Regions from separate parts of the Sporosarcina siberiensis genome, predicted to be linked through region 2. Evidence: predicted binding sites of a transcription regulator. Region 2 holds the regulator's gene; each other region holds the start of a gene.
What was found. Region 2 encodes Rex, which represses fermentation and respiration genes when NADH is low (regulators of the CRP and FNR family bind a similar motif). Its sites were predicted from a motif close to TTGTGAAATATTTCACAA; they were not measured.

Region 1: the regulator Rex is predicted to act here: its motif matches at 4,164-4,181, upstream of ACFSFY_RS02725 (formate/nitrite transporter family protein).
Region 3: the regulator Rex is predicted to act here: its motif matches at 3,596-3,613, upstream of ACFSFY_RS01910 (cytochrome c oxidase subunit 2A).

The regions. Positions count from the first base shown of each region.
Region 1 covers NZ_JBHUGI010000005.1:59,009-69,521, forward strand. The annotation lists gene ACFSFY_RS02705 (ATP-binding protein) at 1-526, opposite strand, end outside; gene ACFSFY_RS02710 (metallophosphoesterase family protein) at 561-1,778, opposite strand; gene ACFSFY_RS02715 (ABC transporter permease) at 1,874-3,139, opposite strand; gene ACFSFY_RS02720 (ABC transporter ATP-binding protein) at 3,132-4,031, opposite strand; gene ACFSFY_RS02725 (formate/nitrite transporter family protein) at 4,398-5,186, shown strand; gene ACFSFY_RS02730 (YhzD family protein) at 5,386-5,580, shown strand; gene mgsA (methylglyoxal synthase) at 5,679-6,083, shown strand; gene ACFSFY_RS02740 (enoyl-CoA hydratase) at 6,155-6,934, opposite strand; gene ACFSFY_RS02745 (coproporphyrinogen III oxidase) at 7,004-8,512, opposite strand; gene ACFSFY_RS02750 (YlbF family regulator) at 8,583-8,930, opposite strand; gene ACFSFY_RS02755 (DUF445 domain-containing protein) at 8,944-10,101, opposite strand; purine riboswitch at 10,254-10,354, shown strand; gene ACFSFY_RS02760 (SulP family inorganic anion transporter) at 10,438-10,513, shown strand, end outside.
Region 2 covers NZ_JBHUGI010000035.1:130,856-141,368, reverse strand. The annotation lists gene tsaE (tRNA (adenosine(37)-N6)-threonylcarbamoyltransferase complex ATPase subunit type 1 TsaE) at 1-94, shown strand, start outside; gene tsaB (tRNA (adenosine(37)-N6)-threonylcarbamoyltransferase complex dimerization subunit type 1 TsaB) at 91-801, shown strand; gene rimI (ribosomal protein S18-alanine N-acetyltransferase) at 794-1,246, shown strand; gene tsaD (tRNA (adenosine(37)-N6)-threonylcarbamoyltransferase complex transferase subunit TsaD) at 1,243-2,265, shown strand; gene ACFSFY_RS16335 (ABC-F family ATP-binding cassette domain-containing protein) at 2,645-4,576, opposite strand; gene ACFSFY_RS16330 (redox-sensing transcriptional repressor Rex) at 4,696-5,346, shown strand; gene ACFSFY_RS16325 (twin-arginine translocase TatA/TatE family subunit) at 5,443-5,625, shown strand; gene tatC (twin-arginine translocase subunit TatC) at 5,652-6,458, shown strand; gene ACFSFY_RS16315 (CPBP family intramembrane glutamic endopeptidase) at 6,503-7,237, opposite strand; gene groES (co-chaperone GroES) at 7,422-7,706, shown strand; gene groL (chaperonin GroEL) at 7,763-9,397, shown strand; gene ACFSFY_RS16300 (hypothetical protein) at 9,632-9,835, shown strand; gene ACFSFY_RS16295 (NAD(P)/FAD-dependent oxidoreductase) at 9,958-10,513, opposite strand, start outside.
Region 3 covers NZ_JBHUGI010000004.1:108,133-118,645, forward strand. The annotation lists gene brnQ (branched-chain amino acid transport system II carrier protein) at 1-1,008, opposite strand, end outside; gene ACFSFY_RS01900 (b(o/a)3-type cytochrome-c oxidase subunit 1) at 1,158-2,813, opposite strand; gene ACFSFY_RS01905 (cytochrome c oxidase subunit II) at 2,810-3,316, opposite strand; gene ACFSFY_RS01910 (cytochrome c oxidase subunit 2A) at 3,341-3,487, opposite strand; gene ACFSFY_RS01915 (glucosamine-6-phosphate deaminase) at 3,762-4,466, shown strand; gene ACFSFY_RS01920 (hypothetical protein) at 4,545-4,850, opposite strand; gene ACFSFY_RS01925 (hypothetical protein) at 4,949-5,119, shown strand; gene ACFSFY_RS01930 (accessory Sec system S-layer assembly protein) at 5,167-6,066, opposite strand; gene secA2 (accessory Sec system translocase SecA2) at 6,066-8,426, opposite strand; gene ACFSFY_RS01940 (glycosyltransferase family 4 protein) at 8,686-9,732, shown strand; gene ACFSFY_RS01945 (LCP family protein) at 9,955-10,513, opposite strand, start outside.

The DNA of each region.
Region 1 (10,513 bases), on a different contig from region 2:
TTTTAAATAAGTCGTTCATCGTTTTCTCCATCTTTTTTTCAAGCAACAATAATGAATCAACACCAGTAGTTCCAGAAGCTAGAAGAGTTCTACTTAACTCATCTTGATTCATTTTTTCAAATCCTTGAAGCTGTAAAAGTGAGAATGAAAAAATCGATTCAAAAGACCCCCTGTCGTAATGTCTTAATAGAACTTTCAATTGTTCTTCATTACCTGTTGTTCCATCTTGAAAATGAACAGTCACTTCCCCAGCAGACTTTCCGCGGATTCTTTCAACTACACATGTTCCATAAACCTCATCAATTAGTTGAATTTGTCCACCGTATTTACCACCTGATTTCGGTTCATACCTGAGAAGCGTGCTGTTCCGTTGAGGAAACCCAAATAATACATGTAAAATAAATTGTTGAATCGTCGTCTTACCCGCTTCATTCAATCCATATAAAACATTAATACCTGGACCTAGTTCGATGGTCAAATCTTCATGTTTTCCGAATCCATAAATACTCAGTTTCTCGATTATCAAAAGACCACCCCTTTCTAGGTTCAAAAATAGTTCATTATTTTTCTGATGTTTCAGTGGCCATGATACGAGCAACACCCTTTTTTATTGTACGGATTTCATGCTCTTTTAGAACATCTAGATACCTCACACCCCGGGCATGTTGGTAGACATCTTTCAAAATAATCTTCCATTCATCCTCAGTCCAGTTGTTTATCTGCTCGAGTACAGACTTTGATAGACCATCAGTTATAGAAGATAAACTTGAATCCTCCGTAAAAGAAAGACTGTGAATCCAAACAAATAACGCATCATCTTCAACCACTTCACGAAGTACATCCAGCCATTCATCATCTGGAGACTGATCAAATAAATCAGATGCTTCTCTATCTATTTCAACCATTACGAGTTCAACAATACCTGATCCATACTGCGCTTTAAAAGCATCAATTCCCTCTACACAGCGCTCAATCCATTCATTTGCATGACAAATCCCCTTACAAGAAATGAGTAATGTATCAAAGACTAATGCCGATGCTGGGATGAATTTAAGTTCTGCACTGGATTTCGATAATTCAACTTCATAAAACCCTTTTATCCCTTGTTCATTGCGATGACGGCCTTGTAAATTCCCCGAATACACAATCGGTGGATCTTCATGCAAGTTCTGCCTTACATGGATATGACCAAGAGCCCAATAATCATAGTTTTTTGAAAGCAAATCGTTTTTAGTAAAAGGAGCATAAACTGCATGTGTTTCATTTCCTTCTATACTTCCATGGAGCATACCAATATTAAAATCCGCCGAATTACTAGCGGCAGGATATTGCTGAACCATACGATTTCGGATATGACGTTCTGAGTAGCTAAAACCAGTAATGTGTACAGCATTTCCGTTGAAAGCAGTTTGTATCGTTTCAACATCCCCGGAAAATACATGAACGTTTGGAGGCAGCTCAAATCGTGTCCACCGTCCACCAAGATGATCATGATTGCCGTACGATAGATATACTTGAATGCCCGCAACATTCAATTTCTTCATACCTTCTTGGAACTTCATCTGTGCACGTAGGCTTCGATCTTCCCCGTCGTATATATCGCCTACAATAAGTACGAAATCAGGTTTTGCATGAAGTATATGCTCTATAAAATTGTTGAAAGCTTTGAATGTACTTTCACGTAACTCTTTTAATCTTTTATGTGGTAGACCCTTCATTCCCTTAAAAGGACTGTCTAAATGTAAATCAGCCGCATGAATAAAACGAATTGTAGACAAAGTTACCCCTCCTTCATTCATCGAATACTTGTTCTAATTTTACCACAAAGAAAAAAACTCCGCGAACTATATCGGAGTCCTTACAAATCTATCTATTATTCTTTTCCGAGTTGGATTGCTTTACGCAAATCTTTTAATGATTTAGAGGGACCATACATAAGAACACCCCCACGGTAAACGCGTGCGCCAAACCAACCAAGGATGAAAATTGTAACAAGCATTATTCCAATAGACAGTAGCGGTTCCCATAATGGAAGCTCAAGCATCCCCACACGTAAAAACATTACCAAAGGTGCGAAAAAGGGAATGAATGATGCGTATTTCAGGTACAGCATTTCTGGATTACCGAGACCTGTAGCTGCAATCATAAATGCTGCGACAATTAAAAGGTTCAGCGGCATAATCATTTGTTGTACATCTTCCGTTCTACTCACCAGTGAACCGAGTAGAGCTGCAAGTGTTGCATATAGGAAATACCCCAATAAGAAGAAGATTACTGCATAAACAACTGTCACTACATTCATATTCGAAAAACCAAAGACCGAAAAGAATCCGTCTACCATGTCTGAAGATGATGTTTTCAATGCTATAAATCCTGCTAGACCGAATAATACCATTTGGACGAGTCCGAGTGATCCAACCCCAAGTATTTTCGCAAACATATGCTTTGCCGGAGAAACACTTGAAATCAGAATTTCCATTACTCGTGAGGATTTTTCAGCTGCAATTTCTGTTGCGATCATTATTGAATAAATAATGACTGAGAAATAAATCAAGAACATCAGCACATAAACAAGCCCTCTTGCCTGACCTAGTTCTTCCTCCGTTTTTGCCGATGGAGAAACAGACTTTTGCTCAAAACTAATTGGTGTAAATAATGTTTGAACTTGTTCAGTAGTTAAAGATAATTCATTCGCATTTATTTCTGTTTGAATCGTTTGAAGGGCATCTTCAATCATCATTGGAAGTTGGAAATCCAATGCACTCATAGATGAATACGCCGCGGTAATTCTACTCGTAGAATCTAGCCCCAAAATAACAAACGACTCGATTTCACCATCTCTTACTTCATTAGTAAGTACTTGCTCCGACTTATCGGTTATCTTTACCGTGATATCGGATTCGTTTGCACTTAACTGAGTTACTAGTGATTCTCCCAAATCACCACTTGAATCAACGACATACAGAACTTCAGCTGAATCCTTATCGCTGCCTGTAATACTTTGAACTGTATCAAAAATTTTAGATATATTCGCAAATAAAAAGACTGCCGCAATCATTAGTGCTGTCGTAATAATGAAGGACTTCGTTTTAGCTTTTGTTAGAAATGCCTGTTTGAAAATAATGAAAAATTCACGCATGCTCTTTTCCCACCTTTTCAATGAAAATATCTTGAAGTGAAGGTTCTTCTATTGCAAAGTGTCGTATCGGTCCGGATTTCAGTGCAGCTGCTAGCAGTTGTTCTGCAACACTCTCAGATTCGACTTGGTAAAGAGCACCTTCCATTGATTTCCGAACAGAAGTTACACCAGATATTAAATCTAGATGAGATAAATCATTATCTGAATTAATGCGAACGTTTTGATTGCCAAAAGAGCGTTTCACTTCTCGTAACGATCCACTTACAACTTGTTTTCCATGATCAATAATACTCAACTGCTCACATAACTCTTCCACATGATCCATACGATGGCTTGAAAAAACAATAGTCGCACCATTATTTCTAAAGTCAATAATAGCACTTTTTAACATTTCTACGTTTACAGGGTCTAATCCTGAAAAGGGTTCATCTAAAATCAATAGTTTCGGATTATGCATGAGTGAAGCAATGACTTGGATCTTTTGTTGATTTCCTTTGGATAATTCCTCAACCTTTTTGGTAGCATATTGTGGGATTTCCATTCGCTCAAGCCATTGCTTGATGGCCAACTTGGCGTCTGGCTTTTTCATTCCACGCAATTGTCCAAGAAAAATAAGTTGCTCTTCTACTTTCATTTTCGGATAAAGCCCTCGCTCCTCCGGTAAATAACCAATTTCTGGACTTGTTGCATACGTGATGGACTTATTATTCCACGTAATTCTTCCTTCATTTGCATTTAACAAACCAAGAATCATTCTAAACGTCGTTGTCTTACCCGCACCATTTGCCCCTAAAAACCCATACATCGTGCCTTCATTTACGGACAATGTTAAATTATCTACGGCAGTAAAATCACCGAAACGCTTTGTCACATTTTCAATTTGTAAACTCATTGTATTTCCCCTTTCGACTAGCTACATCTAAACTATACGAATCACGTTTACAGAAGTTTCAAATTTATGTTCTTTAATTTAATAAAACTACGGCCTCCCTATTAAGATAAAAGTAAAAAAAACATATTAAATATGGGAATTACTTCATGAAATCTTCTATTTAAAACAATTTCACGAGTAACAGTAGATAAGAATGTAAACTTAATTATTTTCTTACCTGATGGATATACCAACTAAATCATTCGTTTCTAAAATGGTTATGAATGGAACCGCAAAGTACAGTACAATAGTATAGGAGCCTACGAAGTGATTAAGTTTGCATTTTTGCTAAGTAAATACACAGTACGTTAACTAAAGGGGCATACAATGAAAGCGACTATTGACATATTAGCTACTACAGCTGTTACAAAAGTAAATATATTACATACAAGTAAGAGTAGGTATCTGGTATTAGCAATGATGGCTGGATTCTATCTTGGTTTAGGTATTATCCTTATCTTTACCATTGGTGGTTTACTCGGTCCTTCAGACTTTGCAGGCACTAAAATTATTATGGGAATGGCTTTCGGGATTGCATTAAGTTTGGTAATAATGGCTGGATCAGACCTTTTCACAGGTAATCATTTGATAATGACATTGGGTACTTTGACGAAGAAAACAACATGGTTTGAAACCATGCAAGTCTGGATATTCAGCTTTGTAGGGAACTTTGCTGGATCGATTCTCGTTGCAGCCCTATTTTTCTATTCAGGATTAGCTACTGGTGAAACTGCTGATTACATACTAACAGCGGCTAGTGCAAAAATGAATACATCATTTGTCGAATTATTAATGCGTGGAATTTTATGTAATATCCTCGTTTGTCTTGCTGTTTGGTGTGCTTTTAAGCTAAAAGAAGAAACAGCAAAACTGATCATGATTTTCTGGTGTCTATTTGCCTTTATCACTTCTGGATTTGAGCATAGTGTTGCAAATATGAGTTTGTTATCAATCTCATTAATGATTCCACATCCTGAGACGATTTCCTTTACAGGACTTGTTGCGAACATAATTCCCGTTACAATTGGAAATATTATTGGTGGAGTCATTTTCGTTGCGGCTGCATATTGGTATGCCAATACAGATAGTAGTATATATAAAGCAAATGCTGATTAATGTTCCTAAGGCGATTTGCCTCCTATTTTCACCAGGTTTGAGATACGTATTTGCAGATATATCATTTGAAGTGTCGGACAACTATCGAAGGGAACTATAATGTTAGCATTTTCCACTTTATTCAGCCCTTGTAAACCAACTTTCACAAATTTCACTTTTCAATTATTTGTAGTATACTGAAAGAAACAATATTGGAAGGATGATATTTGTGAAATTTTATAAATTAACGGCATTTGAACCTAAAGGTGAATTAATAATGGACGAAACGCTAGAAGCTTCTACAGATGAAGAGGCGAAAGAAAAAGGCCAGGCGATTCTTGAAGAAAAGAATTTACTAGAAAAAACACATAGACTCGCTTCACCAAAAGGAAAACTATTACTATTTCATACTTAATTTTTAAAAAGTGCAACTATGCGATTATAAGACCGCTTAGTTGCACTTTTTAATCCATTAAAACTTGATTCTCATTTTATTTTACCGGAGGTGTACTTATGGATATAGCTTTAATCGCCCACGATCAGAAGAAAAATGAAATGGTGAATTTCTCAATTGCTTACGAACATATTTTTTCCAAACATACTTTATTTGCAACAGGAACGACAGGTAAACGTATTATGGAAGAAACCAGTCTTTCGATTACTCGATTGATGTCAGGTCCACTTGGTGGCGACCAGCAAATAGGAGCCATGATTGCTACAGGAAAATTAGATTTGATTCTCTTTTTCCGTGACCCGTTAACCGCACAACCACATGAACCTGACGTGACTGCATTACTCAGACTATGTGATGTTTACGGGATTCCACTGGCAACAAATATTGCATCCGCCGAACTACTAATTCGTGCCGTGGAAAAGGGATATTTCTCATGGCGGGAAACAGCTGGGAAATATCAATAAATAGCCCCAACCCATATGGATAATAAAACACGAGTCACTTCTCACAAACTGAGTAAGTGACTCGTGCTTTTTTACTTCCCTTTAAATACAGGCTTCCTTTTTCCTACGAACGCCTGAATTCCCTCAAGATGATCATCTGTTTTTCTCATCGCCACTTGTGCGATGCTTTCCATTTCTAATATACTTTCAAGTTCAGCAAACTTTTGTTCATGCAATATATTTTTCGTTGCAATCATTGAAGCGATTGGCGATGCTAGCAATTTTGTGGCTAAAGCATCTCCGAACGCCGCTGCTTGACCATCTGGAACTACTTCATCAATCAGACCTTTTTCGAGAGCCTCACTGCCATTCATCACTTTACCGGACCATATGAGTTGTTTCGCTTGTGGTATTCCGACACGTTCTTTTAGGAAGAAATGACCCCCACCGTCTGGTACTAGCCCGATGCCAATAAAGTTCATTGCAAGCTTACTATTTTCCTCTGCAACGATATAATCACAGCCTAAAGCAAGACTGTACCCAAGACCCGCCGCCGCGCCGTGAACAGCAGCAATCGTAACTTGCGGCAATGAATATAACCCTTTTGCAATACGTGATACGTCAACCATGACCTTTTCAATATCAAGTGGGTTATTTGGATCGGCCATCTTTTTAACATCCCCACCTGCAGAGAATGCGCGTCCTGCTCCATTAACAAGCACCACTTGTACTGTTTCATCACTCTTCAATTCTTCAAAAGCATCTCCAAGTTCTTTCATCATGACATCATCCATCGCGTTCATAGATTCCGGTCTATTTAACGTTAGACGCGCAAGACGTCCCTCTTTTTTTAATTCGATTGTTTTATACATGTTTAGACATCCTTTCAAAAATGAATTGCCATTCACTCTAACTAATTCGATATCTATTGTATAAACCCTTTAATTTGTTACAGCTTGCGGAAAAATCGCGTTTAAATGTGCGAGCTTTTTTTCAATTGATTCTTCATAACTGAGGATATAAGCCGCTGGATCTTTCGGATTGTAGAACTGTGTAATTTTTCCTGTTGTCGGATCAATAAACTTGCTCGACGCCCCGCAACCAACGCCAATGATTGTCTGTACTTCTTCCATAATGACAATATTGTAGATACTCTCTTCACCAGGTTTCGCATAACCGACATTCTCTAAATTTCCTAAAATGTTCTTCTGGCGATATAAGTAATACGGTTCATACCCATTGGACTTGTTCCACTCTTCTCCAAGCTTCATCATCTGTTCGACTGTTTCCCGGTCCGCTACTTTATATTTATCTCTGTTCTGTGACATTTGAGATGCACGTTTGAAGGATAAAGTGTGAATTGTCAGCGACTCCGGTTGCATTTTTTCGGTTTCTGCAAGAGAATGCTGAAATTCTTCCATTCCTTCATTCGGTAATCCGATAATTAAATCCATATTAATGTTTTTCATACCCATATTGCGCGATAACCAAAACTTATCAACCGTTTCCTGGACAGAATGGTGGCGCCCAATTGCTTTCAAGGTTTCATCTGTATAGGACTGGGGATTCACACTGATTCTGTCGATATTATGCTTTTTCAACACATCAATCTTTTCTGGGGTGATTGTATCTGGACGTCCTGCTTCAACTGTAATTTCACGGACATTTTCCATTCCAGGGAATGAAGAGTACATTGTTTTATACAATGCATCCATCTCTTCAGCAGTAATACTCGTTGGTGTTCCTCCACCGAAATAGATTGTCGTGATTTTCATTTGATGCTCGGTAAGCCATGCGCCCATCTCACGAATTTCTTCGTGGAGACCGTCTAAGAAAGTTTCAACCCGTCCATTTTTACGGTTAATGGCAAATGCCGGAAATGTGCAATACGCGCATTTTGTCGGACAAAAAGGGATTCCGATGTAAATGCTCACTTCATTCTGCAAATCATATAAATCCGGAACTGAACGGAGTTGTATGTCCGCAATTTTCGCAAGTAACTCTGATTTCTCACGCGAAACCCGGTAATTATTCATAATTCTTTGGATTGCTTGTTCGGAAGTGTCTCCATCACGACGATATTTGTGGTAGAGCTTCATCGGTCGAATCCCTGTTAAAATCCCCCAGGACTGGTGCATTCCAGTTGCTTGTTCAAGCACTTCTAGGAATATATGTGAATAAATCCGTTTTAACTGGCGATTTTTCACTTTGGCATCTCCGATTTCTTCTGCCTCAGAAAATTCCTTAGAATATTTTAAACCGTCTTTTGTTAATACCGCCTTACCAATTAACATTTGGCTAGAAGTACGTACTAGAGTCATATCCACTTTTATGGCATCTTTATCTTCATCTACTACTATTTCACACTGTTCGAAAAACAGGTTTGCTAAATGTGCAAACAGACGTATCCAGTCTTCAGCAAATTGATCTTCAATCTGTATTTTCTGCATTCCTTTTACCAACTTTCTAATTCACATTATTTTATATGTGCACAAATAAAAAACTGGCCGAAGCCAGTTTTTAGATTGATTCATACATATGTTGTACCGGTTTCATAAGTACACGATTTACTTCTTCAATAAGACCACTCAACTGCATTTCCGCTTCGAGCATCGACATAATTTTAGCATTGGTTTGTGCAAGCTGTGCCGTTTTTTGTGCATGTTCAAGTTCGTCAGCTTCAACTTCTTCGCCTGCCATTTGTTTTTCTTGCAATGTTAGTTGAATTTCACGGAAATTCTTAAATAATACAAGTGCCTCTTCATCATTTTTAACCTCTTCAATTGCTTGTTCCACTTTTGAAAACTCTTCTGTTTGACGGAATGTAGCTTCCAATCTGTTTAAATCATCATAAATATTTACTGCCATTTTTTATTTCCCCCTAAGTTAAGTTTGTTGCGAAAACAATAAGACCTTGAACAATACCTATCGCCCCACCAAGCACAGCTCCAAGTACAGTGATCATCTTAAATTCACGTCTTGATATACCGAGTACAAGATCTTCCAGCACTTCGACTGGGAATGAATCCACTTGTTCTTTTACCATCTCATCTATTTTTAATTTACGGAGCGATATTTCCAGTTGTTTCTCAGCTTGTGTAAATGCAAACGAGGTGAGCGCTGGTGTTACATTTATAGAAGTCCATTCCGCACCTGTAGGCCAGTAATGGGACAACTTCTTATTGAGACGTGATTCAATTGCCAATTCCTCACGTGTATAAGACTTAATCGTATCAAATAAACCATCCCAATCAAAGCCCGAAAGTAATTCGTCAACAGGCCTCTTTTGAAGTTTTTCCCACTCATTATGAATAATCGTATTCAAAAGACTTGAAGTTCCTGGTGCGTTCACAAACTTAAGTGCTTCTTTCTGAACTTTTCCAACGAGCGATTCAGATTCACCGAAGAACATGTGAACCATATTTCCAAGTGTTCCTTTTGAAGCAAGGAAATCATCGATTAATTTGCGAAACATTGCTCTTCCTTCATCTGACTCAAAGTATTGTTCCGACTTACTCAGAATATACGCGGCGATTTGTGGAATACGCTCATCCACTCCTGCACGCCAGTCTGCCGGGAGTATCTCTTCAACAGTGCCCGTTGTCAGTCTCATTCTCACTAAGTTCAGTTGGCTGTCAAGTACTTCTATAATTTTTTGCTCCGCTTTCGAAGCAACATTCTCGGCACCTGCAACTTCTAGCCAATTATTTAAGGTTTTATCCGAATCTAAAATATGAGTTTCTAATTTTTCTTGAAGGAAGTTTTCTGCTTTCCGTTGCATGTCCGGTGTTAACAACTTCTTCTTGAATGTCTCAGGTGTAAGTAAATAATTCGTTACTGTTTTTCCAAATTGAACAGCAAGTTCGTCGCGCCTTTTTGGAATTAGACCAGGTGTAAACGGTACTCTCCACGAACCGATATATTTTGCTTCGTGTGGCCTGAACAACATTTTAATTGCTAGGTGATTTGTAAAGCCTCCAATTAAAGCGCCAATTAAAGCCATAAATAACACTATCCATAAAAAATTCAATTGCTTCACCTTTTCCCGTTTCGTTCGTTCTTATTATAGCAGAACGTAACGAAACGGAAAAACATTCTGTGCTTTTTGTTTAGATACTTTATTTAGATATAGACATTACCATATTTAAGAGGTTGTACATGTCCCGTTTTCATGTTACTTTATATTAGCAAAAAAACTTATGAAACACACACCATATAATCCTAATAATCTGGTTTAGGAGTTTCTACGGAGCAACCTTAATTGCTCTCCTATGGATGACATGATTTTTTATTATAATTCTATTTTCATCATGTATTTATAGTTGAATCTCCTTACCATTACTTAGTGAATATCGTGTGATGGAAGGGGAACAAAATGGACATTTGGAAAGATATACTCGCCGCGTTAAGTGGGGTTTTAAATGCTCTACCACAAGGATTACTTGCACTCA
Region 2 (10,513 bases):
ACGAATTGAACATTCAAGTGAGACGGGTAGGATCATTACGTTTAATCCGATTGGTACAAGATATGAAACAATTTGTGAGGGGGTTTTCTTATGATTTGGCTTGGTATAGATACTTCGAATACACCGCTGTCTGTAGCTATCGTTAAGGATGGTGTTCTGTTATCTGAGGAAAATACTTCAATGACTAACAATCACTCGCTCCGTGCGATGCCTGCAATTGAAGAAGTGTTTAGTAAGGTGGGAATTACGCCTTCTGAAATTGATGCAATTGCTGTTTCTGAAGGTCCAGGATCTTATACTGGCGTTCGAATTGGAGTAACCATCGCAAAAACACTTGCTTGGACACTTAAAAAACCGGTATTTGGGGTTTCAAGCTTAAAAGTACTGGCTGCTAACGGAGTCTTTTTCAATGGTTTCATCTGCCCGATTGTAGATGCACGTAGAAATAATGTGTATTCTGGAGTTTATAAATATGCAGATGGTGAATTAGAAACAATTATAGAGGATGGTCATTATAGTATCGAATATTTAAAGAGTCTTCTTATTGAATTTAATGAACCTATTTTATTTGTGGGGAAAGATACAGCAATGCACGAAGAATTTTTAGTTGAAACATTTGGAGACAGAGCTGTTATTGCTCCGTTTTATATGAATTTACCACGCGCTTCATCACTCATTCACATCGCAGAACAAGTAAGTGAGTCGGAAGATGTGCATAGTTTTGTTCCAGAATACCGTCGTATACCTGAAGCAGAAGCAAATTGGTTGAAAGAACAGGGAAAGGGTCAAAGCCATGATTGAAAATATTCTTTATAGAGAAATGGTAGCTGAGGATATACCAGCAGTTGTTGGTATTGAGGAAGAAGCTTTTCCTACTCCTTGGACAACGGAAATATTTGAACATGAAATGAATGGGAATGAGTATGCTTATTATGTTGTAGCCGAAGTAGATAATGAGGTTATCGGACATATGGGAATGTGGATCGTTCTAGATGAATGCCACATTACAAATGTTGCGGTGCGTGAACATATGCGGGGTAATGGAATTGGTGAAGGACTTATGCGAGAGTGCATGGACTTTTGTAAAGAATTGGCTGTTCGTACAATGACGTTGGAAGTGCGTTTGACCAACAGTACGGCACAAAATTTATATAGAAAGCTTGGATTTCAAGATGGTGGGATACGAAAAAACTATTATTCTGACGACCATGAAGATGCGCTCGTCATGTGGGTGGAGCTAATATGAAAAAAGATACTTATATTTTAGGAATAGAAACAAGTTGTGATGAAACTGCAGCCTCGATTGTTAAAAATGGAACGGAAATTATCTCCAATATTGTTGCATCCCAAATTACGAGTCAAAAAAGATTTGGCGGTGTAGTTCCTGAAGTTGCTTCTAGACACCATGTGGAGCAAATTACGATTGTAATAGATGAAGCTCTTACAGAAGCGGGATTACAACCCTCAGATCTTGATGCAGTTGCGGTTACTGAAGGACCAGGATTAGTGGGTGCACTTTTGATAGGCATTAATGCCGCAAAGGCTTTTGCATTTGCCAACGGCTTACCCATTATTGGTGTCCATCATATTGCTGGCCATATTTATGCCAACCAATTAATGCAAAAGATGGAGTTTCCTTTATTAGCACTCATCGTTTCAGGAGGCCATACAGAGCTTATACTGATGGATGAGCATGGTTCGTTTAATCTGATTGGGGAGACCCGTGATGATGCAGCTGGAGAGGCCTACGACAAAGTAGCCCGAGTACTTGGTCTGCCTTATCCAGGTGGTCCAGGTATTGATAAGTTGGCTGCTGCAAGTGATGGTGAAATTGAGTTCCCAAGGGCTTGGCTTGAAAAAGATTCGTACGATTTCAGTTTTAGTGGACTGAAATCATCGGTCATTAATTATAAGCATAATCTTGAGCAACGTGGTGAGACTGTGAATCCAGAACATGTTGCATCAGGATTTCAATCGAGCATTATAGATGTTTTGACAACTAAGTCTGTAAGAGCAGCAAAAGAATTTGGAGTGAAGCAAGTTATAGCAGCCGGTGGAGTAGCGGCGAACAATGGATTAAGAAATTCTCTTGAAAAAGAATTTAAAAAGTTGGACATCCCTTTTAAAGTTCCACCCATTTCTTTATGCACAGACAATGCAGCAATGATTGCTGCAGCTGGAACGTCCATGTTCGATGCAGGAGTTCGAGGAACGCTCGCGATGAATGGAAAACCAGGTATGGAACTTATGTCTTGGAATAAATGACTATAAAGATGTGGAGACTGTCTTTTACTAACAGTCTCCGCATTTTTTATTTTACTGCCTGTGGAAAGCTTGCAGATAAGTTGTTTGTCAAGAGGGAACATCCGTACTTATGCACAATTTGTGCATAAGATGTGGGCAACTTACAGAGTTGTTGATTTATTAATGGTGATAGAAGGATAACTTTGTGTATAACTAAATGATTTTTTGTGGATAGTGTGCATAAGTCTGTTTATAGTTGATTTAAAAGCTCTGTAGCTGTTAGTAACTGTGTGGGCAAATTATTTTTGACTTGAAACAAATGTTAGCTCTTTTAGTAAACTACAAATAGGAAAGCCCCATTCAAAATGTTAGATTTTGAATGGGGCTTTTTTTATTTAAATTATAGGCTTTCGAGTTCATCTTGTAATGTAAGCCATTCCTCCGCTTTTAAGTCGTGATCATTTTGAGCTGCATCAATGAATGCTTGAATTTCCATTAACTTAATATGATCATCTGAATGTGCTTTATTTTCAAGTTCTGCTTGAAGTTCTACAATCTTTTCATCAAGTACTGCAATTTCAGTTTCGAGTTCGGCGATGGCTCTTGAAAGTCTGCGTTCTTGGCGTTTCTTTTCTTTGTCATCATCGACTACTACTTTTTCATTTCCTGTTGTATTGATTGTTGCTGCAGAAAGACTTTCGGCAAGAAGTTCGGCTTTTTCAAGCTTTTTTTCTAGATAGTAATCGTAATCTCCTAAGTATTCGACAGCTTCTGTTGAATTGATATCGATTACTTTTGTTGCAATTCGATTGATGAAATAGCGATCGTGGGAGACGAAAATAATTGTTCCGGGAAAACCGTCTAATGCATTCTCGAGTACTTCTTTACTATCTAAATCCAGATGGTTTGTAGGTTCATCCAGTAAAAGTGTATTGGATTTTTTTAGCATTAGTTTTGCAAGCGATAACCGAGCTTTTTCTCCACCAGATAATGAGGTGACGGGTTTACTTACGTCATCTCCAGTAAATAGGAATCGTCCCAATATACCCCGCACATCTTTTTCATTCATCATAGGCCAGTCGTTCCATAACTCTTGTAAGACGCTGCTTGTACCGATAAGAGTAGCTTGTTCCTGGTCATAATACCCGAATTGTACATTTGTACCGTAGCGAATCGTCCCGGCCAGTGTATCGTGTTTTTTTATGATTGTTTTGAGTAGTGTCGATTTCCCAACACCGTTGGGGCCAATAATCGCAATGCGATCCCCTTTATAAACACGCATATCGAGTCCTTCCGATACGGGAACCCCATCGTACCCAATTGCCAAATCATCGAATGCCAGCACATCGTTACCACTCGGCCGATCAATTGAGAACGTAAATTTCGCTGACTTTTCTTCACCATCTGGAGATTCCATCCAGTCGGTGCGTTCAATTATTTTACGTCGGCTTTGAGCCATTTTGGATGTGGAGGCACGTGCAATGTTTTTCTGGACAAATTCTTCGAGTCGAGCACGTTCAGTTGTTTCTCTTTCATAAAGCTTTTGATCGCGTTCATAGTTTTTCGCTTTTTCATTCAGATAGTTACTGTAGTTCCCTGTATATTTTGTAACTTTCCTTCTAGACACCTCATAAACAAGTGTTACAATTTGGTCGAGAAAATATCTATCATGAGAAACAACAAGGAGTGCCCCTTCATAACCAACTAAATATTTTTCCAACCAACCAAGTGTTTCTATGTCCAGATGGTTTGTCGGTTCATCGAGAATTAATAAGTCAGGTTTGCTCAGAAGCATTTTAGCGAGTGCTAGCCTCGTTTTTTGTCCTCCGGATAGAAGGTTTACTTCTTTGTCGTAATCACTCGGATAGAACCGCATTCCGTGTAGGATGGAGCGGGTATCCGATTCATACTGATAACCACCACTGTCTTTAAAATCAGTTTGCAGGGTGTCGTATTCTTTTGTAACACGTTCAAATTCTTCTGGTGATTCATAAATTGCTGGATCGGCCATTTGGACTTCTAATAAACGAAGTCTTTTTTCCATATCATGCAAGTGCTCAAAAACAGTCATCATTTCTTCCCAAATTGTTAATGTGGAATCAATACCAGAATGCTGTTCGAGGTAACCAATACGGACATCTTTTGGAATAATAAGATCGCCTGAATCTGCTGTCATTTCACCAGCAATTATTTTTAAAAGTGTAGACTTCCCAGCGCCATTACGTCCAACGAGCGCAACACGGTCACGATGTTGAACTTCTAGTTGTACATTACTTAATATATCTGTTCCTGAAAATGATTTTGTTAGTCCATTTACTTGTAATACAATCACATTGAACACCTCTTATTATTAGTGTAATAGAATGGTGTGTTGTACGCAATGACAGACCTTTACAATGTCTAGTTTTTACTGTACGATGAAGGCCTTAAAGCACAGCCAGGAGGATTAGGATGATTGAGGAAAAAGTAAAGATTCCACAAGCGACTTCAAAACGATTGCCTCTCTATTATAGATTTCTACAAAATCTTACAAATGCAGGGAAAAAAAGAGTTTCTTCAAGTGAGTTAAGTGAATTGATGAAAATAGATGCAGCAACGATTAGAAGAGACTTTTCACATTTTGGTGCACTTGGGAGAAAAGGCTATGGATATGATGTTCAATACTTAGTCAATTTTTTCAGGCAAACACTTGATCAGGATGAGGTAACAGATGTAGCGCTTGTTGGTGTAGGTAGTTTAGGCAACGCATTCCTAAAGTATAACTTTCATAAAAATCATAACACCCGAATTGTTCTTGCATTCGATCCCAAGGCGCCTGTTGAAGGGCATATCATTAGTGGAATTCCTGTTTTTCCACCGAGTATGTTAAAGGAAAAAATGCTTGAGTTTAATATTGAACTCGTTTTACTTACAGTTCCGGCACAAGTAGCTCAGGAAGTCACAGATAAGGTTGTCAAAACAGGAATTAAAGGCATTTTAAATTTCACTCCTGTACGTCTTGCAGCACCTGAAAATGTCCGCGTACACACAATTGATTTGTCTGTAGAGTTGCAAACACTGATTTATTTCATTAAAAACGACGTAAAAGATTCACATATGTAACGCCCTGTTTGTAGCAATATGAGCTTTTTTCATGTAAAATAGAAAGTACTAAGAAGAATGAAATTAAGTTCTTCGAGAATTAAGGAGGTGTCCGAGATGCCAGGTCCAGTTAGTTGGATAATTATCGGTATTATCGCATTGCTTGTCTTCGGTCCGAAGAAGCTCCCTGAAATCGGGAAGGCATTCGGTTCTTCACTGCGAGAATTTAAAAACGCAACAAAAGGTCTTGTTGAAGATGATGATATTAAGAAGATAGAAGAACCAAAAGAACTGAAGTAAGGATGTCAGTAAGGATGTCTGCCCCAATGGAAGAGAAAAATTTAACTGTAGTCGAACATATAGATGAAATTAGAAAACGGCTGATGGTTATTGTCGTTTTCTTTGCTGTTGCTGTCACCGGAAGTTTCTTTCTTGCAAAACCGGTCATTAAGTTTTTACAACTTCAATATACCAACGAAATTCAACAGACGGTAATTGGTCAAGTTGGGGACAACCCGTTGCATTCCTTCGCGATCCTCGATCCGATTATGATTTATTTGAAAGTAATCATATTTATATCTATTGTTTTCATTTCACCGGTGATTATGTACCAATTATGGTCATTTGTTTCACCGGGATTACATGAAATTGAGCGACGTGCGACGAGGAATTATATTCCGTTTACATTTCTACTTTTTGTTGCCGGCATAGCATTTTCATATTTTGTCTTATTGCCGTATGTCATGAAATTTATGATGAATTTATCTGGGGAACTCGGCATTACAATGACCATTGGTATTAATGATTATTTCACGTTTTTATTTCAAATCATGATTCCGTTTGGTATTGTGTTTCAATTGCCGGTTGTAATGCTGTTTTTGACAAGGCTCGGAATAGTAAATCCGACAACACTCGTCAAAATTCGCAAATACGCATATTTTGTCCTTTTTGTAATTGCGGCTTTCATTACACCGCCGGATATCGTTTCTCATTTATTCGTTACAGTTCCATTGTTCCTCTTGTATGAAGTAAGTATTTTTATATCACGCTTTGGCTATCGTAAATTCTTAAAATCAGAACAACAGCGTCAAATTGAGGAACAAGAACAAAAACAACAATCAGAAGAAAATTAAAAGATCTTCCCACCGGAGAATTTTACCGGAAGGAAGATCTTTTTTTAATTGATAAAGAAACTAAATGCTGTTTTCAGTTCTGCCCATTTAAGAAGCCTCTCTTGGTACAACTGAAGAATTGTAACGAATCCATTCATGAGGAGATGTGCCGTAATGGGTGCAAGTAATCTTTTTGTTTTGTAATAAATAAAGGAGAAAACGAGTGCGGGTGCCGAATATATAAGTATGTGCTGAAGTTCACCATGTACTGCAGCGAATACGAGAGCACTTAGTACAGCAGCAACAATGAAGTTCGTTTTCTGATAAAGTCCACCGAATAGAACCCTTCTGAAAATAATCTCTTCAAGAAGTGGTGCAAATAGGACAATCGAGAAAATGATGATTGGTGATACTTTGGCGATATCGGCAAGAAGTGCTGTGTTTTCGGATCCGGGTTTAACCCCAAACGCACTTTCAATACTCCCTGCAATAATCTGTCCAGCAAGTGCCAATAGAAATCCGAAGAATCCCCAAATAATTGCTTTGCCTACAGAAACCTTTTTACCTTTAAATACTTGAAAGAATTTTTTCTTTGGATAAATGATGAAAAAGAAAACAATCGCGGCAACAGCATTTGTACTAAATAATGCCCATGCACTTGCTCTATAAATTTTATCGGTTTTGGTGAAACTTGCATCCCAAGGAAAACTTTCGAATAGGTATTTGCTCAGAAAGATACTTCCTACATGCATTAGGAGGTACGTAATTATAAGGTATGTATACGTTTTCCAGTTTTTCAAAGTTTCCATCCTTTCGTATCACACTGACGTAATTTTATCTGTTTTTAAGTAGATATGCAAAGAGAAGAGTGTGAGAGTATTTTACTTGCAATGTAAGAGAATATTCTTTATGATAAGAATGTGTTAGCACTCCAGTCAGATGAGTGCTAAAAATGTATATATTATCTTGAGGAGGTTGTTTCAATTGTTGAAACCATTAGGTGACCGTATTGTAATTGAACTAATCGAAGCTGTAGAGAAAACATCAAGCGGTATCGTATTACCAGACTCTGCACAAGAAAAGCCACAAGAAGGAAAAGTAATCGCAGCAGGATCCGGGCGTGTTTTAGATAACGGACAACGCGTTGAACTAGAAGTTAAAGAAGGCGATCGTATTATTTTCGCTAAATATTCCGGAACTGAAGTTAAATATGAAGGTAATGAATATTTAATCCTACGTGAAACTGACGTTTTAGCTGTTATTGGTTAATATCGAAGTAAACGATTAAATGATAACTTATTTTAAAATCAGGAGGGAATTTATAAATGGCTAAAGATATTAAATTTAATGAAGATGCACGCGGAGCAATGCTTCGTGGGGTAAACGTACTTGCGGATGCTGTTAAAGTAACGCTTGGACCAAAAGGACGTAACGTTGTTCTTGAAAAATCATTCGGTTCACCACTTATTACTAATGATGGTGTAACGATTGCACGTGAAATTGAACTAGAAGATGCATTTGAAAACATGGGTGCAAAACTAGTTGCAGAAGTTGCTTCAAAAACGAATGACATTGCAGGAGATGGAACGACAACTGCTACAGTTCTTGCACAAGCAATGATCCAAGAAGGCTTGAAGAACGTTACTGCAGGTGCCAACCCAGTTGGAATTCGTAAAGGAATTGAAAAAGCAGTTGCAGTTGCGGTTGCAGGTTTGGGCGAAATATCTAAAGAAATCGAAGGAAAAGAATCGATTGCACAAGTTGCAGCAATTTCCTCTGGAGACGAAGAAGTTGGAGCACTTATAGCAGAAGCAATGGAGCGCGTTGGCAATGACGGTGTAATTACACTTGAAGAGTCAAAAGGGTTCACAACTGAACTTGACGTTGTAGAAGGAATGCAATTCGATCGTGGATATGCATCTGCTTATATGGCGACAGATACAGACAAAATGGAAGCTGTTCTTGAAAATCCGTATATTTTAATTACAGATAAAAAGATCACAAGCATTCAGGATATCCTTCCAATGCTTGAGCAAGTTGTTCAACAAGGTAAGCCACTCTTAATGATTGCTGAAGACGTTGAAGGGGAAGCTCTTGCAACACTTGTTGTAAACAAGCTTCGTGGTACATTCAACGCAGTTGCTGTTAAGGCACCTGGCTTCGGTGATCGTCGTAAAGCAATGCTTGAAGACATTGCAACACTTACAGGCGGAGAAGTGATTACAGAGGACTTAGGACTTGATCTTAAGACTACGGATATTTCTCAGCTTGGCCGTGCAGCGAAAGTAGTTGTAACGAAAGATAACACTACAATTGTTGAAGGTGCTGGAGATAAAGACAAAATTGCGGGACGTGTAAATCAGATTCGTACGCAGCTTGAAGAGTCTTCTTCTGAATTCGATAAAGAGAAATTACAAGAGCGTCTTGCGAAACTTGCAGGTGGCGTTGCAGTTATTAAAGTTGGAGCAGCTACAGAAACGGAATTGAAAGAGCGTAAACTTCGTATTGAAGATGCACTTAACTCAACACGTGCTGCAGTTGAAGAAGGTATCGTTTCTGGTGGTGGAACTGCACTAGTAAACGTATACAATAAGGTTGCTGAACTTCTGGAAACAACTGAAGGTGACGTTGCAACTGGTGTTAAAATTGTTCTTCGTGCACTTGAAGAGCCAGTTCGTCAAATTGCAAACAACGCAGGTCTTGAAGGATCTATCGTTGTAGACCGTCTGAAGCGCGAAGAAGTTGGTATTGGTTTCGACGCAGCAGAAGGAACTTGGGTAAATATGATGGATGCTGGTATCGTTGACCCAACGAAAGTAACACGCTATGCACTTCAAAACGCAGCATCTGTTGCAGCTATGTTCTTGACTACAGAAGCAGTTGTAGCGAACAAGCCACAGGATAACCCTATGGGCGGCGGCGGAATGCCGGATATGGGTGGAATGGGTGGCATGATGTAAGAAGAACCTTGAACCCTTGATGTATAAGAGGTTCGTTGTTTGAAATACAAAGTATGACCACTTTCTGACCACTTCATTATATAAAAAAATGCATATGACATATTTTAAAGAAGGTCTTTCATCAGTTTACTAAACTGATGAAAGACCTTTTCTTTCATGTTTTTTGTCATATGTGCATAGATGTTCATAGTGGTATTTATATCGCTAACTCCCCAGAGATAAAGAAGGACTGCGATGTTTGCCCGAAACCAGGAGGACCCGATCATTGGACAAAACGGTGTTGAAAGTAGTGGAAAGAGGGTCCGCAGTTTCACGTATGCGCCGAATATATTCATGGGTATCATGAAGGAATTTGTTATCCCCACAGGCGGAGAGTATTATTTCCAGCCCTCGGTCGATGCGTTGAATACAGTCATAGGGAGACAGGCTGAAACATAGATGCAGTCCAATGGCGATAAGAATTAAATCAAAACCCCGATTCTCCGTTACGGGACTTGATCGGGGTTTTATTATACGTTGTCTTTTTTACACAAGTGATATGTTCAGTAACCCAAACTCATTTAGAATCCCCGGAAACTTGGAAGAAGGGTGTAGAGCTGCTTTAATTTTTCCACATCATGCTCAAACCAATTGTGGATCCATTTGCAGTATCCAAGAATTATATTGTCCTCTTTTTGCCCCGTATTCATGATTTGTGCAATTGAGTGTGCCGCCATCATCCCTGACATGATAGCTTTGAGGACACCATGGGAAGAAGCGGGGTCTAGTACAGCGGCAGCATCACCAACTAAAAAGTAACCAGGTCCCCCAGGTTGGCTGATTGCTCGCCATGTAACATCAGCGCCCTTCAGTTTACCCATAGGTTTCAGTCCTTGGAATTCTTCAGGAATCCAACCGCTTTTCAATGCTACATTGTCAAAAGATAATTGCGTCCATTGGTACACATTTGGACGCACTCTGGCAGTCCAAATCCATCCATGGTTGTGTGCTACAATAGCTGGCGATGCATCTCGCACGGGACATGTTCCTGTTGCATAACCGAATCGGGCAATAAGACGGGGAGAGTAGGTATTGATTTTCATATTCAATTTCTGAGCTAGCCATTGTCGCCTACCT
Region 3 (10,513 bases), on a different contig from region 2:
TTTGGCTAATCCAACGTTTGAAATGAGTGCACTAAAGCCCGCTATAATAAACACATATGTCTTATAAGAGTGCTTCGGGAAGACTTCGTTAAAATATTGTGCGCACGCTGAGACAAGTCCGATGGATGTTGTGAGACAAGCAAATATAATCGTAACTGCCAGTATTGCTGTTCCTGAAGATCCGTACAATACCTTCGAAGCGAGAGCGAGTACGGCACCCCCATTACTTTGTAATCCAATTACATCTAAACTCGTAGCTCCGATATAGCCAAGTGAGATATAGACAATGGATAGACCTACAGCAGCAATAAGTCCGGCGATAGTCATGGCCTTCAACACTGGGCCTTTTTTTGTAATCCCTTCATCACGAAGTATATTAATGATGACGATAGCAAAAACAAGTGCTGCTAGAACATCCATCGTTAAATATCCTTCTATAAAACTCCGGAAAAATGGTTGTGTTTCGTAGTCGCCTATTGCTGGACCGATCGTACCCATCGGCGTAAAAATACTCTTTAAAGCTAAAGCTGCAATAACACTAAAGAGTATAGGTGTTAGGATTTTACCGATTCGGTCGACAAGTTTTGCAGGATTCAAAGCAAGAACTATGGTTATAATGAAAAAGAATAGCGTGAAAACAGCCAATATCCATTTGGCGTCCAATAGGTTTTCCGTAAGAAATGGAATAACAGCAATTTCATATGAAACGGTCGCGGTTCTCGGAATACCGAAAAAGGGTCCGATTGTTATATAAAGGATGAGAGTGAAAATAATACCGAACAGGGGATGGACTCTGCTTGCGATTGTTTGCAATCCGCCGCCCGCATTAGCAATAGAAATTACAGCAAGAAGTGGTAAGCCGACCCCTGTAATTAAAAATCCAGCCATAGCAGGAAAAAGGTTTTCCCCTGCCATTTGACCAAGCAGTGGTGGGAAGATAATATTCCCTGCACCGAGGAAAAGTGCGAATAACATAAGTCCGATTACAGCGTTTTTCTGAAGTGACATTAAAGGTACAGCTCCCAGCAAATGATATGTATTATATACTATTTTCATTATACAGTGAAATGAAAATTTCGACAGTTATTCGATGTAAACAAAAAAACTACTCTGCAGTTAGACAAAGAATGTCCTAACACAGAGCAGTTCTAATTCATTTATTTACCAATCGGCCAATCAAATGGCGGGGAACCTGGTGGTGAGTGTTTCATAATATCAATCATTGGAATTGTATATGCGAATAATATAAGCGCAATCGTAATCCCTATCCATAAATACCAATTCTCAAGGAATTTAGGTGTTTTTTCTGCATCTGGCTCTTCTTCAGCAATAGGATATTCCTCTACACCCTTTGGTGCGAAAAATGACAGCTGTATGAAGATGTAAACCATTAGAATAATCCCTACAAAGAGGATCGTTCCTCCGACTGCCTGAGCAATTTGGTAATTAATCCAAGTAGCAACTTGTTCGCCGCCAGCGTATTCTGAGAAACTAGAACGACGGGGCCCACCCAGGAGACCTTGAATATGCATTGAACCGGACATAATAACCATACCAATTGTCCAAATCCATGTTTGAATAAGTCCAAGTTTATTCAACTTAGGAGTTAAACGTCGACTTGTAAGATGTGGCACAAGCCAATACGTTATTCCAAAGAACGTTAGAATAACTGTCGTTGCTGCAGTTAAATGGAAGTGACCTGTGATCCAAATTGTGTTATGAACAAGTGCGTTCATTTGGTGAGATGCGTTAATGATTCCACCTGCACCGCCTGGGATGAATGCAACCATTCCTATAAACGGTGCAAGGAATCGTACATCTTTCCAAGGAAGGTTCTTAATCCAACCGAACAAGCTTGTAAAGCCTTTTCTACGACCTGCTGCTTCGAATGAGCCGAAAATCGAGAAAGCGGTCATTAGAGACGGTATTACAACCATGAATGTAAGAACAACTTGAATGAATTTCCAAGTGGGATCAATTCCTGGCTCTGTAAGTTGGTGATGGAACCCAACAGGAATAGAGAACATGAGTAATAAGATGAAAGCAAGTCGTGCCAATGAATCACTGAATATTTTCCCGCCAACAAATTTCGGGATAATTGCATACCAAGCCATATAGGCAGGGAGCAACCAGAAATAAACAAGTGGGTGACCGAAATACCAGAACAATGTACGACTCAGTAGCACGTTAATTGTTTCTGCATAACCAAGTGACCATGGGATGAATAGAACAAGTACAGATACTGCAACTCCAAGAGATGCAATGACCCACATAATCATATTGATCGTTACCATGAATGCAAGAAGTGGTGATTTTTCACCTTTATGAGCTTTCTTCCATACATACAGCTGACGGAAGTTTACAAATGCCGCAATCCAGCTTCCTACAATTACAAGTGCAAGTCCGATATAGAATGCCGGATGTGCCCGAAGTGGGGCGTAAAATGTGTAAAGTACAGAAGCCTGGCCAACAAGTATCGTAATAGATGCCATAACTGTACCAATGAGCATTACCCAGAATGAAATCCAACCAACCATAATTTGTTTATCCGAAATACCAACTGTTTTTCCTAAAAGAGAAAATTGGAATCCGATAATAAAGAATGTAGTTAGAACTAAACCAAGAATAACTCCGTGAACGGTAAGAATTGTGTAATAATCGATTCCGAATGGCAAAGTATATTTACCAGATCGTACGAACGTCTGCAACAGTCCCATTAAACCACCAATGAACAGTGAGATAAATGTGACATACATAAAGGACATATAGAGTCTAGATTCTTTTTTAGAAAATGAAAATAATTTTGACGTCATTCTTCATACACCTCCACTGTTCCGTACATTAAATGATGTCCGATGCCGCAATACTCGTTACAGACAACCGTAAACTCTCCTACGTTTTTCATAACAGTCTCATAGCGACTAATATGTCCGGGTTCAACCATCATATTGACGTTTGTTCCTGCAACTTGAAAACCGTGAACGACATCTTTAGAAGTGATTTGATAAAGAACCGTAGAACCTTTTGGTACACGAATGCGTTCTACTTGCTTGCCGTCTGCGTCTTTTCCGAAATCATACATGAATGCCGAAGCAACCATATTGACGATGAATTTTCCATCTTCTACTTCAGTTAAACCGAGATTTTCCGGTTGAAATGCTTCATGAGCTTCAACGTTCTGTGGATCGATTGTCTCGATATGACTTTGTGGATGTGTGCCTTTCCAAAAAGCTGCAAACCCTATAATTAATAAAAATAATACCAGTGAAGCTGAACCTAACGTCAACCAAATTTTTTCATACTTATGCAAATTCAAAGTTATTCCTCCAATCCAATTGATTTATCTTGATAGAAACAATACGTACGAACCAAACCATGCGATGAGGATGAACACACCCAATAACATAACTGCTATAAAAGTACCTTTAAAGCTGACTGATGTATCATGCTTATCGGGTTGATTTGTGTTTTGTTTTTTAGTCCCCATATGATCACTTCCTTTCAGTGGCTGTGAATGCCTGTTACCTTAAGCATAAACAAAAGATATACTAAAGGAATAAGGGAAAACCCTATGTCGTTCATATCTAGTGATAAGTTCACAAGTTCTTCACAAAGTATTGCTAGGTTAGACAAAAATAATGATAATTCAGTTCTAAGGTTTTTATTTGGTCAGTAAGAAATTTAAGTCTAATAGTTGACCCTATGGATGTTAGAAACTACAATAAAATTAAGATTAAATCTATTGAAAGTCGGTTGATAAGATGAATACGATTAAGTTACTGAAAGTAAAGAGTGCCGATGAAGGTGCTGAAAAAGTACTTGAAATTATCAAAGATGAACTAGAGCACAACCAACTTCATGTATTGGGACTTGCAACTGGAAGTACAATGATTCCTATTTATAATAAATGGACGGAATCAGATCTTGACTTTCAAAATGTTGTAACGTTTAACTTGGATGAATATGTAGGTGTTCCTGCTTCGAGCCCAAATAGCTATGCCTTTTTTATGGAAGATCATCTTTTTAGTAAAAAGAAGTTTAAGAAAACACATATTCTTAATGGTGTGGCAGAAGATTTGGAGGATGAATGTGCACGTTATGAATCCCTTCTACAAAAGAATCCACTGGATATTCAATTGCTAGGGGTAGGGGAGAATGGACATATTGCATTCAATGAACCCGGCACAGCTTTTGAATCAGTAACCCATGTAGCGAAGCTAACGGATTCTACATTGAATGTTAACAGCCAGTACTTTGAGAATGACGAAAAAATACCAAACACGGCTTTAACAATGGGCATTAGTTCGATTACGGATGCTAAAAAACTCATTATGATTGCGTTTGGTGAAAAGAAACGTGCGGCAATTACGAAGCTTCTCGAAGGAAAAGTTTCGATTGATTGGCCTATTACAAAACTTCTTCATCATAATGATGTAATCGTAATTACGGATTTAGACATTAGTTAAAGACAGAAAACCCGCACTCTCTACAACTAGTAGAATAGAGTGCGGGATTTTTTTATATTGTAATGGTGTCTTGTTTACTTAAGGGAGATCGTGGCCGAGTGCGTCATAGGAGGAACGAATGTCTTCGATTTCATCGTTTCTTTTTTTAGCAGACTTTTCTTGTCGAAATTCCTCTTCATTTTCATTTTCGATAGGCATTAATGATTTTTCTGGAACTTTTTCATTGTTGCTTACGAGATCGATAGAGTTTTCAGGTTCTGTGTAGTCGGAAGTGGAAAGGGGTTCGTATTCGCCTGCGGCATGGTCAAGATGAGCGGCAGTTTCCGTCCAACTGTTGGGATTAACTATCTTTTTATGTGTCGTAAAACGATCGTCCTTCTTCATGGTAACTACTTCCTTCCTGAAATTTGTATTAATTTATGTATTCCCTTTCTGTGGTATTGTAAACCGGTTTTGGTAATGAAGATAGGGGGAGTTGTTTTTTGAGGCTTCTAATGGTGAGTGGTTTACAATACCGCTTGTCGCTTGCGATGGCCTTACGCAAGGAGCTCGACAGAAGTGCACTGCCGATTTCCTTGCATCGGCTCATTCTTGACGCTTCTGCTCTAGGGTTGTTCATTTTAGGGGGAGTGTTATCAGTTATTGATAAGTAAATCAAAAAAGGTGTATCCCGATGATCGGAATGCACCTTTTAAAATGATTATTGTTGTTCTGGAACGCGGACGGTCCATCTGGATAGGTCTGGTGTTTCTTTTTGAATCATTTCCTTTGGATAGATGAACGTCCAAGGTTTTGTTGTGTTTGCTTTCACTGAAAGGGGAGCGAGACTGAATGATCCTGTTGCTACAAGATCGCCGGTTGCGTCAATCAGTTCAAGTGGAAGCTTTTCGATGTTGATTTGTTTTGAGTGACCGTTTCGAATGAAAACAGATGCTGCAATTCCGCCGTCTTCCTGTTCTTTTACTTGGAATCCGCTGATGTTTACTTCGCGTGGTTTTAGTTTAGGGAGACCTTCAACTACTTTCGCGAGACCATCTTTTTGTTCATCGGATAAACCGTCTTCCCATGCTTGTTCAAGTTCTAGTTTATGAGGAACCATAGATTGCACATTGAATGCGAGTTTCCAATTTTCTTTAGGTGGTGTTTCTGCAAACACATTGTCTTTTGCAAAGACGAATACCCATGGTCGCGCGCTGCGTGCTGGGAGATCACCGAGTTCTTTTAGGTCGAATTCATCTGAAGCAAGTGTGTTTCCTTCTTCATCAAGAAGCATTAGTTCGACTTCGCCAACTGAAATTTGTTGGTCCATAGAAGAACGTAAGAATGCTTTTACGAGCCAACTACCGTTTGCAGGTTCAACATCGATATCGATACCTGATAACGAAATTTGGTTCGGTTTCAGTGGTTCAAGTTCATTGGATAGAAATCTAAAGACGTATTCTTGTTCTTGCGGAATATTCCACTCTGGATGAAAGGATAGCGTCGTTTCAATATCGCTTTCTACGTTTGAAGCTTGAACATCTTCAACGATTTCTTTCGAATCAATTGTGCTTTCTGTACCGGTTTTTTCGGCTTTCTTAAAAAATGAGAAGAGATTCATTATTGTGCCTCCTGTTGTTCAGTAATAAGCTTCATAAAACCAATCACTTCTGAAGCAATATCCCGACGTAGTTTTTGGTAATGTTTACCGAATAATTGAAGCCCCTCACGTTGATAAATCCGCATTGGGTCTTCTTGTGAATACGATCTTAAACCAATACCTTCTTTTAAGCGGGTCATCACTTCAAGATGTTTCACCCACATCATATCAATATGTGAAAGCATTACTTGTGGAATCAATTGTAATACTTGCTCATTATCCGCGAATGTATCTATATACGTTAGCAATTCAGAAACAGGTTCTTCGAAGGATTTTAAGATATTCGATGTTTTATCTGAGTCGTGTGAAACTTGAATTGGTTTTAGAAGAAGTGCATTCATTGTGCGCTCAATTTGGTCGAAATCCCAGTTATCTGTACTTTCGTTTTGTGGACAACTTTCAAGAACTACGAATTCGACTGTTTCATCCAACATCACTTTCAATTTATTGAGCAAATCTCCATCATCTAATATATCATCACGAAGAGAGTAAACAACTTTACGTTGGTCATTGATGACGTCGTCAAGTTTCAAATTGTATTCCCTCATAGAATAATGAATACCTTCAACGATGCGTTGTGTACGTTCGGTTAAATCGTCAATTTCTGTATTGAGGACTAGTTTATCTTCGTCTAATTTTACTTTTTTCTTGAATTTCTCCATATCTTCCTTCGCAAAACGTTTGTACATATCGTCTTCAAGAGATAAGAAAAACTGGCTTTCTCCGGGATCGCCTTGACGGCCTGAACGTCCACGAAGCTGGTTATCGATACGACGACTTTCGTGTTTTTCAGTTCCAAGAACGAATAATCCACCGTTTTCTGCAACACCTTCACCTAAAACGATGTCTGTTCCACGACCTGCCATATTTGTTGCGACGGTAATATGATCACGTTGTCCTGCTTGTGAAATAAGGTGAATCTCTTGTTCAACACTTTTTGCATTGAGTAGATTATAGTCCAGTTTGTATTCATCCAAATATTGAACTACTTTTTCGGATTGTAAAATGGATGTTGTTCCAACTAAAACGGGTTGCCCTGTTTTATGTCGTTTGGCAACTTCTTTTGCCATTGCTTTGTATTTCGCATCAATGGTTTCATATACCCGGTCAGGTGAGTCAATTCGTGCACGAGGTCGGTTTGTTGGGACCTGAATTACTTCCATGCCGTAAACTTCCTGGAATTCTTTTTCCTGTGTTTTTGCAGTACCCGTCATTCCACAAAGTTGTGGATACATACGGAAGTAGTTTTGAATTGTAATTTGTGCTTGTGCCTTATTTTCTTCAGTAATTGGAAGTCCTTCTTTTGCCTCAATCGCTTGATGAAGACCATCTGAAAGCGTTCGTCCTTCCATAATTCGTCCAGTAAACATATCGACAAGTTCAACTTTTTCCTCTTTAACTATGTAATCGACGTCACGGTTGAAGATAACATGTGCGCGTACGGCTTGAATTACGTAGTGATAAAGTGTTTGGTGATCGAGTTCGTATAAATTATCTACACCGAACGCTTTTTCAACTTTCTCAATACCCATATCTGTAAGAGAAGTTGCTTTTGTTTCATCATCAAAATCAAAGTCGCGTTCTTCTTTAAAGCGGCTTGCAAGACGTGCAGCGATGTAATGAAGATCGGAATCTGCTTGCATTTTTCCAGCTACGATTAAAGGTGTTTTTGCTTCATCGACGAGAATACTATCAACCTCATCAATGATTGCAAAGTTATATGGACGCTGTACTCTTTCAGAAGCGTGCTGTGCCATATTATCGCGTAAATAATCGAAACCGAATTCTGTTCCGACTCCGTATGTAATATCAGCATTGTATGCATCCTGCTTTTGTGGACCTTGCATCATCGGTAAATTTAGACCAACTGTAAGACCTAGAAAGCGGTGAATTTTTCCAATTTGGTCAAAGTCACGTTGTGCAAGATAATCATTTACTGTAATGACGTGAACGCCTTTCCCGTCAAGTGCGCGAATATATGAAGGAAGTGCCGCGACAAGAGTTTTACCCTCACCTGTAGGCATTTCTGAAATATCACCTTCTGTAAGTACGATTCCACCGATCAATTGGACGTCGAATGGACGCATATTTAATACGCGTTTAGAAGCTTCACGAACAACTGCAAACGCATCTGGAATTAAAGATTTAATTGTTTCGCCTGAGTTCACACGTTCTCTTAATATATCTGTCATGCCCGTTAGTTCTTCATCGGACATAGATTCGTATGTAGATTCTAGTTTGTTTATTTGGTCGACAACTTTTCGATATTTTCGAAGTTGTCGTTCGCTCGTTTTATTTGAACGCTTAAAAAATGATAACATGAATGAACGCTCCTTTTTTTCGGTCCATATAAAGGACCCGTACCCATTTTATCAAAAATACTATTGAATTACTACCTCTAGCTGTTTCCATCATATAGAAGCAATACATCTAGGATAGATGTTGCATCATGGGGAAAGATAAACGGGAGAAATCAGACAAAACGTAGTGTGGATTCAACTAGTAAAGATGCTTTCTGTGTTTAGACATGTTATAATACTCTTGGATTACTAATATCGATTTAACTTAGGGAGGAAGGACATGATATACCTTGCAATGGCTGTTGCGTTCGCAGCATCCATCTTACTTACTCCGCTTGTCAGGAAACTTGCATTCCGTATTGGTGCAGTTGACCGTCCGAATTACCGTAAAGTCCATGCGTCCATAATGCCACGAATTGGTGGGCTTGCAATATTTGGTGCATTTCTAATCGGTTACTTTTTCTTACGGCCGCAAGATGAGCATTCTACGGGTATTCTCATCGGAGCACTCATTATTATTATAACGGGTTTTCTAGATGATATGTTTGAAATTACAGCTAAAGCAAAAATTGTTGGTCAATTAGCCGCTGCAATTGTTGTTGTTTCGTGGGGCGGACTTCAAATTGATGCAATTAATATACCATTTGTTGGTGTTCAATTCGATTTTGGTTACTTGAGCATTCCGATTACAATTATTTGGATTATCGGTATAACGAACGCAATTAATTTAATAGATGGATTGGATGGGTTAGCAGCTGGTGTTTCAACAATTGCACTTATTACAATCTCAGTAATGGCGATTATCATGGGTGATCCATTTGTTATGGCGACCGCAGCTATACTTGCAGCGAGTTCTGCTGGATTTCTATTTTTTAACTTTCATCCAGCGAAGATATTCATGGGAGACACCGGATCCTTATTCTTGGGTTTCATGATCGCTGTTCTTGCATTATTAGGATTTAAAAATGTCGCATTTATTTCACTCATCATCCCGGTTATTATGCTCGGGGTTCCAATTTCCGATACGTTTTTCGCAATTGTTCGTAGAATTAGAATGAAACAAAAAGTGACGGCTCCAGATAAATCTCATTTACATCATTGTTTGCTGCGTGCCGGTTTTTCGCATAGGCAAACAGTACTGATCATTTATGGACTGGCTGCGTTGTTCGGTGTTGCCGCAATCTTGTTCTCTCAAGCAACCGTTTGGGGCTCAATTATACTGTTGGTCGTAATGCTTTTAGCAATTGAGTTATTTGTTGAAATTATTGGCCTTGCAGGCGCAAACTATCGACCGTTACTGAATTTTGTACGGATGATTGGGAAATAACATAGAAGCAATAAAAAAGATTCTGCACTCTTCTATTTAAGAGAGTGCAGAATCTTTTTTTGTACTTGTTTATCTGAGAAACGTTGTGAAGTATTCCGTAAACGTTGAGAGGTTTTCAAAAAGCGTTGTGTGGTTTGCCCGAAGCATTGCGAAGTTCCTCGAAAACATTGCCAACATATTGAGACAAAAAAGCCCGACAATAAATGTCGGGCTTTTCCAATATTAGTTATTTAAGCTGCCTTCGTTGGCAGATTCGTCTTTATCCGAAATATCGGGGTTTTCATTAGTTAGGTTTCTAGAGGTAGTTGAGATTTCGAGATGGTTTTTCATCTCTTCTTTTACTCTTTCTAGATCATCTTCGTCCAGTTTCCAGAAGTAGACACGAGGTCTGGTTTCGTATTCCTTCCACCAGTCAGATCCTTCCAAGTTCAACATTTCAACTTGTGGTTTTCCACCTTGTACATAATCTAAGAAGGATTTCATTTCACCAAATCTCATATTCGTTTTCATATTATCGCCAATGGCATCAATGACGCCACCGTATTTTGTTACAGATGAAATTGAGGTTGCTTCCTTCATGATTGCTTGCATAATCATTTGCTGACGTTTGCCTCGGTCAACATCGCTGTCGAGTTTTCGAGTACGTGCAAGCGCGAGTGCGTGTCTTCCATCCAAATGTTGAAGGCCTTTTATCAATTGAATTGTGTCTTTGTCGAATTCATCTTTTTCAAGACGGTCGTAAGGGACTTCGACTTCAATGCCGCCTAATTCATCAACAATA